2 regions of the Nonomuraea sp. C10 genome follow, and region 2 is predicted to be linked to the other one. Evidence: predicted binding sites of a transcription regulator. Region 2 holds the regulator's gene; the other holds the start of a gene.
The links. Region 2 encodes LexA, which represses DNA repair genes until DNA is damaged. Its sites were predicted from a motif close to TCGAACANNTGTTCGA; they were not measured.

Region 1: FR742_RS17490 (Rv2578c family radical SAM protein) is a predicted target of LexA. The motif match lies at 1,584-1,599, and genes of this name have one in related genera.

What each region holds. Positions count from the first base shown of each region.
Region 1 covers NZ_VPFF01000001.1:3,813,761-3,817,169, reverse strand. The annotation lists gene FR742_RS17495 (glycosyltransferase family 4 protein) at 1-41, opposite strand, end outside; gene FR742_RS17490 (Rv2578c family radical SAM protein) at 553-1,575, opposite strand; gene FR742_RS17485 (DUF3040 domain-containing protein) at 1,709-1,975, shown strand; gene FR742_RS17480 (penicillin-binding transpeptidase domain-containing protein) at 2,015-3,409, opposite strand, start outside.
Region 2 covers NZ_VPFF01000001.1:1,483,233-1,486,641, forward strand. The annotation lists gene FR742_RS06735 (MalY/PatB family protein) at 1-727, opposite strand, end outside; gene FR742_RS06740 (DoxX family protein) at 762-1,169, opposite strand; gene lexA (transcriptional repressor LexA) at 1,418-2,125, opposite strand; gene FR742_RS06750 (hypothetical protein) at 3,329-3,409, shown strand, end outside.

The DNA.
Region 1 (3,409 bases), 2.3 Mb from region 2:
CGGGCCGCCGCTGACTTGCCCTTACGCGCCCATGTCCGCACCTGGAACGTCCCCCCGCCGGTTGACAACGTGATGGATCGGCGAGGCCGGCGGTAGGAGTCGCCCCCCGTCGGCCCTTACCGAGTTCGAGTGGTTTGCGCCGTTCATCCCCGTGGCGCTATCCACTTCTATGATCTTTAGACGCCATATGGCGGGATAACGTTGCTTGCGAAGTCAGCACTTTTCAGACGAACCTGACAGGGCAGCCGGGATGTGGACGGCCCGGCTGCCTCGCCAGTGCCCAGTCGTTACGCCTCTTCAGGCTTCGCGGCCTCCTTCTTCATCTCCTTGTCCTGCCGGTTCGCCTTGAGGGCCTGCTTCTTCGCCTTGCCGGACTTCGCGCTGGGTTTCTTCTTCATGTCAGACATGGTGTCCCCCCTGTACGGACAGTGCGCCTCATATAACGCACTAACCCCGTAATACCCCTACTCCACCAAAACGCGACATACCATCAATTTGGTACGAGTCCAGAACGCGAAAAGCTCAGGCCCCACCCATCCCGCTGCCCAGGGGTCACAGCAGAGTGAGCTGCTGGGGAGAAGGCGGTGGCGGCGGCGGGAGGCGGCGGGCCCTGGCCGGAGTGGCGCGGCCGATGCCGAAGCGGGTGGCGAGCTCCCTGATCTGGGTCGTGACGCGCTCCTGGTAGGCCCTCGGCGCGTAGGCGCCGCGACCGTACAGCTCCAGATAGCGCGGCACGAGGCGCGGGTGCTCGCGGGAGAGCCAGGCCAGCCACCACTGCCGGGCGCCGGGGCGCAGGTGCAGCACGATGGGGGTGAGATGGGTGGCGCCGGCGGCGGCGATCTCCCTGACCGTCCGCTCCAGCTGGGCGGGGGAGTCGGTGAGGTAGGGCAGCACCGGGGCCATCAGGACACCGCAGCCGATGCCGTGGGCGTTGAGCGTCGCGCACGCCTCCAGGCGGCGGCGCGGGTCGGGGGTGCCCGGCTCGACCGAGCGCCACACGTCGGGGTCGAGGAAGCCGACCGAGAAGCTCGCGCCCACGTCGGCGCGGTCGGCCGCCTCGGTGAGCAGGTCGAGGTCGCGCAGGATCAGCGTGCCCTTGGTGAGGACCGAGAACGGGTTGGCCGCGTCGCGCAGCGCCGCCAGGATGCCGCGCATCAGCTCGTAGCGGCCCTCGGCGCGCTGGTAGCAGTCGACGTTGGTGCCCATCGCGATGTGCTGCCCGCGCCAGCGCGGCGCGGCGAGCTCCTTGCGGACCAGCTCGGCGGCGTTGACCTTCACCACGATCTTCGAGTCGAAGTCGGCCCCCGCGTCGAGGTCGAGATACTCGTGGGTCTTGCGCGCGAAGCAGTAGACGCACCGGTGGCCGCAACCGCGGTAAGGGTTGATCGTGTAGTCGAACGGCACCCGGCTGGCCGCCGGCACCCGGTTGATGATCGAACGCGCCTGGATCTCGTAGAAGGTCATGCCCCGGAAGCCGGGGGTGTCGAAGGTGCGGGCCACCGCGCCGCGGGCGAACAGCGGCGCGGCCGGATCGTCCGGCCCGGCGTCGGTCAGACGCAGGTTGTCCCAGCGCATGCCATGATTAGAACAGAGGTTCGACAGTGATCGCAAACCAAAAGAGATCGCAATTGGCAGGTCGGCCCACGGCTAATGATCTTCATGGTTGGGCAGGAATGCGGCACAGAGCTTGCGTTCCGGAGGTGCACCCATGGCCTGGTCGCAGGACGAAGAGCGGATGCTGGCCCAGATCGAGCAGCACCTCGTCGACGACGATCCGCGACTCGTCGCACGGCTGGAGTCGTTCAACGAGCGCGCGCGCCGCAGTGAGGAGAGGTCGGCGGGCGGGCACGCGCCCAGCCGCTCGACCGTCATCATCGTGATCAGCTGGTTCCTGATCGCCACGCTCGTCGCCACGCTCCTGATCCTCGTCCTGCGTGAGGAGGCCTCGGCCGCCCTCGCCCTGACCGCCGCCTGACCCCATCCGCCCCGCGGGCCTCGCCTGAATGGGCCGGGGTCAGCGGGAGGACGGCAGGGCGCGCAGGAAGTCGGCGGCCACCGGCGCGGCGACCTTGCCGCCGCCGCCACCGCCCTCGACCACCACCGCGAACGCCACGTCGTCCCTGAACCCGATGAACCACGCGTGGGAGTCGAGCTCGGGCCCCGTGCCGTACTCGGCGGTCCCCGTCTTGCCGTGGGTGCCGGCGGGCAGGCCGGCGGCCTTGGCGGTGCCCTTGGTGACGACGGCCGCCATCATCGCGTGCAGGTCATCCGTCACCCCGTCGGGCAGCGGGCGGGGCTTGACCTTCTGCTCCGCCTCCGGCACCAGCGTGGGCGGCCGCCAGGTGCCGTCGGCGAGAGCCGCGGCCACGGACGCCATCGACAGCGGGCTGGCGGTGATGCGGCCCTGGCCGAAGGACTCGGCCGCCAGCTCGGCGTCGGACTCGGCCCTGGGGAAGCTGGGCTCGGTGGCGGGCAGGCCGATGGCCGGCGCCGTGTTGAAGCCGACCAGCTCGGCGGTCTTCAGCAGCTTGTCGGCGCCGAGCCGCTGCTTGGCCAGCGGCGCGAACGAGGTGTTGCACGAGTAGGCGAACGAGTCGGAGAACGACACCTTGCCGTACGCGGCCTCCTCGGAGTTGCGGATGCGCAGCCCGCCCACGGTCACGTACTTCGGGCAGGTCACGGTGTCGCCCGGCTTCAGCCCCGCGGCCAGCAGCCCGGCCGCGGTGACCGCCTTGAACGTCGAGCCCGGCGGGTAGCGGCCGTCGATGGCCCGGTTGAACCCGCCCCGGTTGTTGACCACGCCCAGGATCTCTCCCGTGCCGGGCCTGATCGCCACCAGCGAGGCGGGCTTGTCGAGGTCCTTGACCGCCGTGACGGCGGCGTCCTGCACCTGGGGGTCGAGCGAGGTGGTCAGGGACTCGCCGTCCTCGCCCTCGATCGTCTCCAGGGTGGTCTCGCCCGCCCTGATCTCGGTCGTCGGCGTGCCGGCGAGCCGCTTCTCGAACGTCTGCTGCAGCCCGCCCCGCCCGACCGCCTGCCCGGTCTTGTAGGCGGAGCCGAGCCGCCGCACGTCGTCCTTCGTGGCCTTGTCGAGGAAGCCGACGAGCTGCTGGACCGAGCCGCCGACCTCGCCGGTGTCGATGCGGTTGCCGTCGGCGTCGACGATCTTGGCCCGCTCGGGCCACTTCGCCTGGAGCGTGAACTCCGCCTCCGAGGTCAGCTTCGGATGCACCGCGGCGGGGGCCCAGTCGACCTTCCAGTGGCGGTCGGCCACCTTGAGCGCGAGCTCTCCCTCGTACGTCCAGTCGCCGAGGTTCTTCAGCCGGTGGGTGGCGGTGTAGGGGACGGTGGCGCGCTCGTCGCTCTCGCGCGGCTGCCCCAGCGTCACCTTGGTGGACTCGACGCCGAG
Region 2 (3,409 bases):
GGGAGCCGAGGTGCGCCACCGAGCAGCGGATCCCGCCCAGGTTGAACGCCTTGGTGGCCGAGGTCAGGGTGACCGTCCGGTGAGGCAGGATCGTGCCGAACGGGATGTGCCGGTTCGGCTCGTACACCAGGTCCGCGTGGATCTCGTCGGAGATGACCAGCAGATCGTGCCGTTCGGCCAGCTCGGCGAGCTCCTCCAGCTCGGCCCTGGTGAAGACGCGGCCGGTCGGGTTCTGCGGGTTGACCAGCAGCAGCACCTTGCACCCGGACAGGTCGGGGATCTCGGCGCGCCACGAGTCGCCGTCCGGCACGAGCCGGATGGGGCGCAGCGGCCGGTCCATGGTCTCCAGCGTGCCGAGGAACGGGTGATAGGCCGGGGTGTGCAGCGCCACCCCGTCTCCCGGGGCCGTCCACACGTGCAGCAGCACCTGCAGGGCCTGGTTGATGTCGGAGTAGGAGCGGACCAGGCCCGGATCGGGCTCCCACCCGTATCGGGCGGCCATCCGCTCCGCGAACGCCTCGGCGAGCGGCCCGCTCTGGGGGCTGTCGAGCCACGAGGGATAGCCGAGGTCGCCTTCCGCCCGGCGGCGCAGCGCCTCGACCACCTCGGGAGCGGACGGCAGGTCCATGTCGGCCACCCACGCGGGGATGACCCCCGGGTCGGCCTTCGCCCACTTGAGCCCGTCGTTGCGTGCTTTGAACGCTTCGCCCACGAATGTGTCGCTCACCCAGACATTCTAGGAATGTCGGCCTTCGTACGGATCAGCCGCCGGCCAGCGACCGCCACAGCCGGTCCGTACGATCACGCCGCCCCCACGCGATCAGCCCGCTCACCACGAGCAGGACCAGCGGCAGCGCCACAGGCCCGCCGCTCACGAACGCCTCGGTCAGCACCGCACCGGCCATCAGCCCGGCGCCCGCCAGCGCGGCCGCTCCGGCCACCGGGGGCGCCAGCAGGCACACCGCCATCGCGACCTCCAGCACCGCGACCAGGTAGCGGAACCAGTCGCCCCATCCGATCGCCTCGAACGTGGACACCGACGGCTCAGCCCCGGTGAACTTGCCCATCGCCGCCATCAGCAGCATGCCCGCCATGACCACCTGGAGCACCCACAGGCCGGCCCCGGCCAGCCGCCGCCCGGCACTCGGCCTCGTCTCGATCTTCTCCATGCCGCCGAGATTATGGACTGCGATCAACCGCCGGAATGCGGCTGGTTACCGGACAAGGGTGGAGGTAGGTGCACTTGCCCGGAGACGCGCCGTGTGCGACGGAACCATGGAACCCGGGCAGCCGGAGAGGCGCCCGCCGGACAGGACGCGCGTGGAGAGGAGGACGGCGGCCATCGGCGGGCTGGTGGGCGAGAGCCGGTGAGGAGCGCGGTGCGGGACGGCCGCACCGCGTCTCACACGGCGAGGGGTCAGAGGCGGCGCAGGACCGCCACGACCTTGCCCAGGACGCTGGCCTCGTCGCCGGGGATGGGCTCGTAGTTGTCGTTGTGCGGCACCAGCCAGACGTGGCCGTCCTTGCGCTTGAAGGTCTTGACCGTCGCCTCGCCCTCGATCATCGCGGCCACGATGTCGCCGCTCTCGGCGACCGGCTGCTGCCGGACCACGACCCAGTCGCCGTCGGCGATCGCGGCGTCGATCATCGAGTCACCGGTGACCTGCAGGAGGAAGAGCGTGCCCTCGCCGACCAGCTGCTTGGGAAGCGCGAAGACGTCCTCGACGCTCTCCTCGGCCAGAATCGGGCCACCGGCGGCGATGCGGCCGACCAGCGGGACGTAGGCGGCGGTGGGCCTGTTGACGGGGGCGTCGTCGGTGGCGGTGTCGGGGTCGACCCACAGCACCGGCTCACCCGGCAGCCGCACCTCCAGCGCGCGCGGGCGGTGGGGGTCTCGCCGCAGATAGCCCTTGCGCTGCAAAGCCGTCAACTGGTGCGACACGCTGGACGTGCTGGTCAACTGGACGGCCTCGCCGATCTCGCGCATGGACGGCGGATAGCCGCGCTGCTGCACCGAGTCGCGGATCACCTCGAGGATCTTGCGTTGCCTGGGGGTCAGCCCCAGTGAGTCACGCCTTCGCACCGCGAGGTCACTGACCCCATTGGCGTCATCCCGCTCGCTCATGCCTCTCCTCCTCGCCCGGCAACCCGCCCCGCGGGCGAGGCTCCCGGTCCGTGGTCCTGATGTCGCACACAGCGACCGTATCTCTGTTGAAGATCATCTTCAAACAGTTGTTCGAGTCTTCCTCGAAAATGTCGGCAGTGTGGTGTAGAACATCGTACGGGAGTTCGATCGACACCGTGTTCGATTTGCCGATCTTTCTACGGCCGTTTCCGGGGGCCACGACGGCGGGAGGTCCATCATGCGAACGACCAGACGGAGCCACCGCGCAGCGCGCATCCACGGGATGCTCTGATGGCGGATCCGACCGGCGACCACGGCAAGCGCCTCACCCTCATCGTCGACGCCACCCAGGAGGGGAGCCCTCAGGGACGCCACCCTCGCCCCGAAGCGCCCAGGCGGAATAACGACGGCGGAGCGGGCCCTCGATCGCGATGGGCCGCCGACGGCAAGCGCCCCCACCTGTACCTCGTCCCCCCAGCCCGCCCCGACTCGGACGCCGGCCCTGGCAGGTGGGGGCGAAGCGACGGTGGACCCGTCCGAGGGGGAGAGCGCGCCCCCGGAGCCGGCCAGGCCGTCAACGGCGGGTCCGTCCGAGAGGGAGAACGAGCGCCCGGAGCCGGTCAGATCGTCAACGGCGGGCGCCAGGCGGCGGGCGAGCGTGCGCCGGGAGGCGTCGTCAATGGCGGGTCCGTCCGTACGGAAGAGTGTGCGCCTGGACCCGGTCAGGTCGTGAACGGCGGGTCCGTTCGAGGGGGAGAGCGTGGGCCGGGAGTTGGCCAGGCCGTCAATGGCAGGCGCCGGGCGGCGGGTGAGCGCGTGCCCGGAGCCGGCCAGGTCGTCAACGGTGGGCCTGTCCGTACGGGAGGGCGCGCGCCGGGAGTCGGTCAGGTTGTCAACGGTGGGCGCCAGGCGGGGGGCGAGCGGCGGGTCGTGGAGCGGCGCCGGAGGCAGGGTGCGCCGGAAAGGCGCCTGACGGACGACGGCCCTTTGCGGCGTTCCGGCCTCACCGGCGAAGACGGGCCCGGCGGCGGTCGCGCTGAGCGGTCGCCGGTTTCCCCGGCCCGGGTGCGGGGGCTCAGGCGGGACGGGGCGTCGATGGTGCCCAAGGGGATTGCGCGCGTAGTGCAAGGGGAGCGGATCCCGGTGGACCAGGCGCCGAGGCGCCGGACGCGTAAGGGGGACGGCGCGATTGAAGGGGACGCGGTGCGGTCGCGTCGCCGCGTCGTCGTGCCCGGGACTCCAGCGCAGCTCGGCCGGCCAAGGATGGGCTGGTTCCCGAGGTTC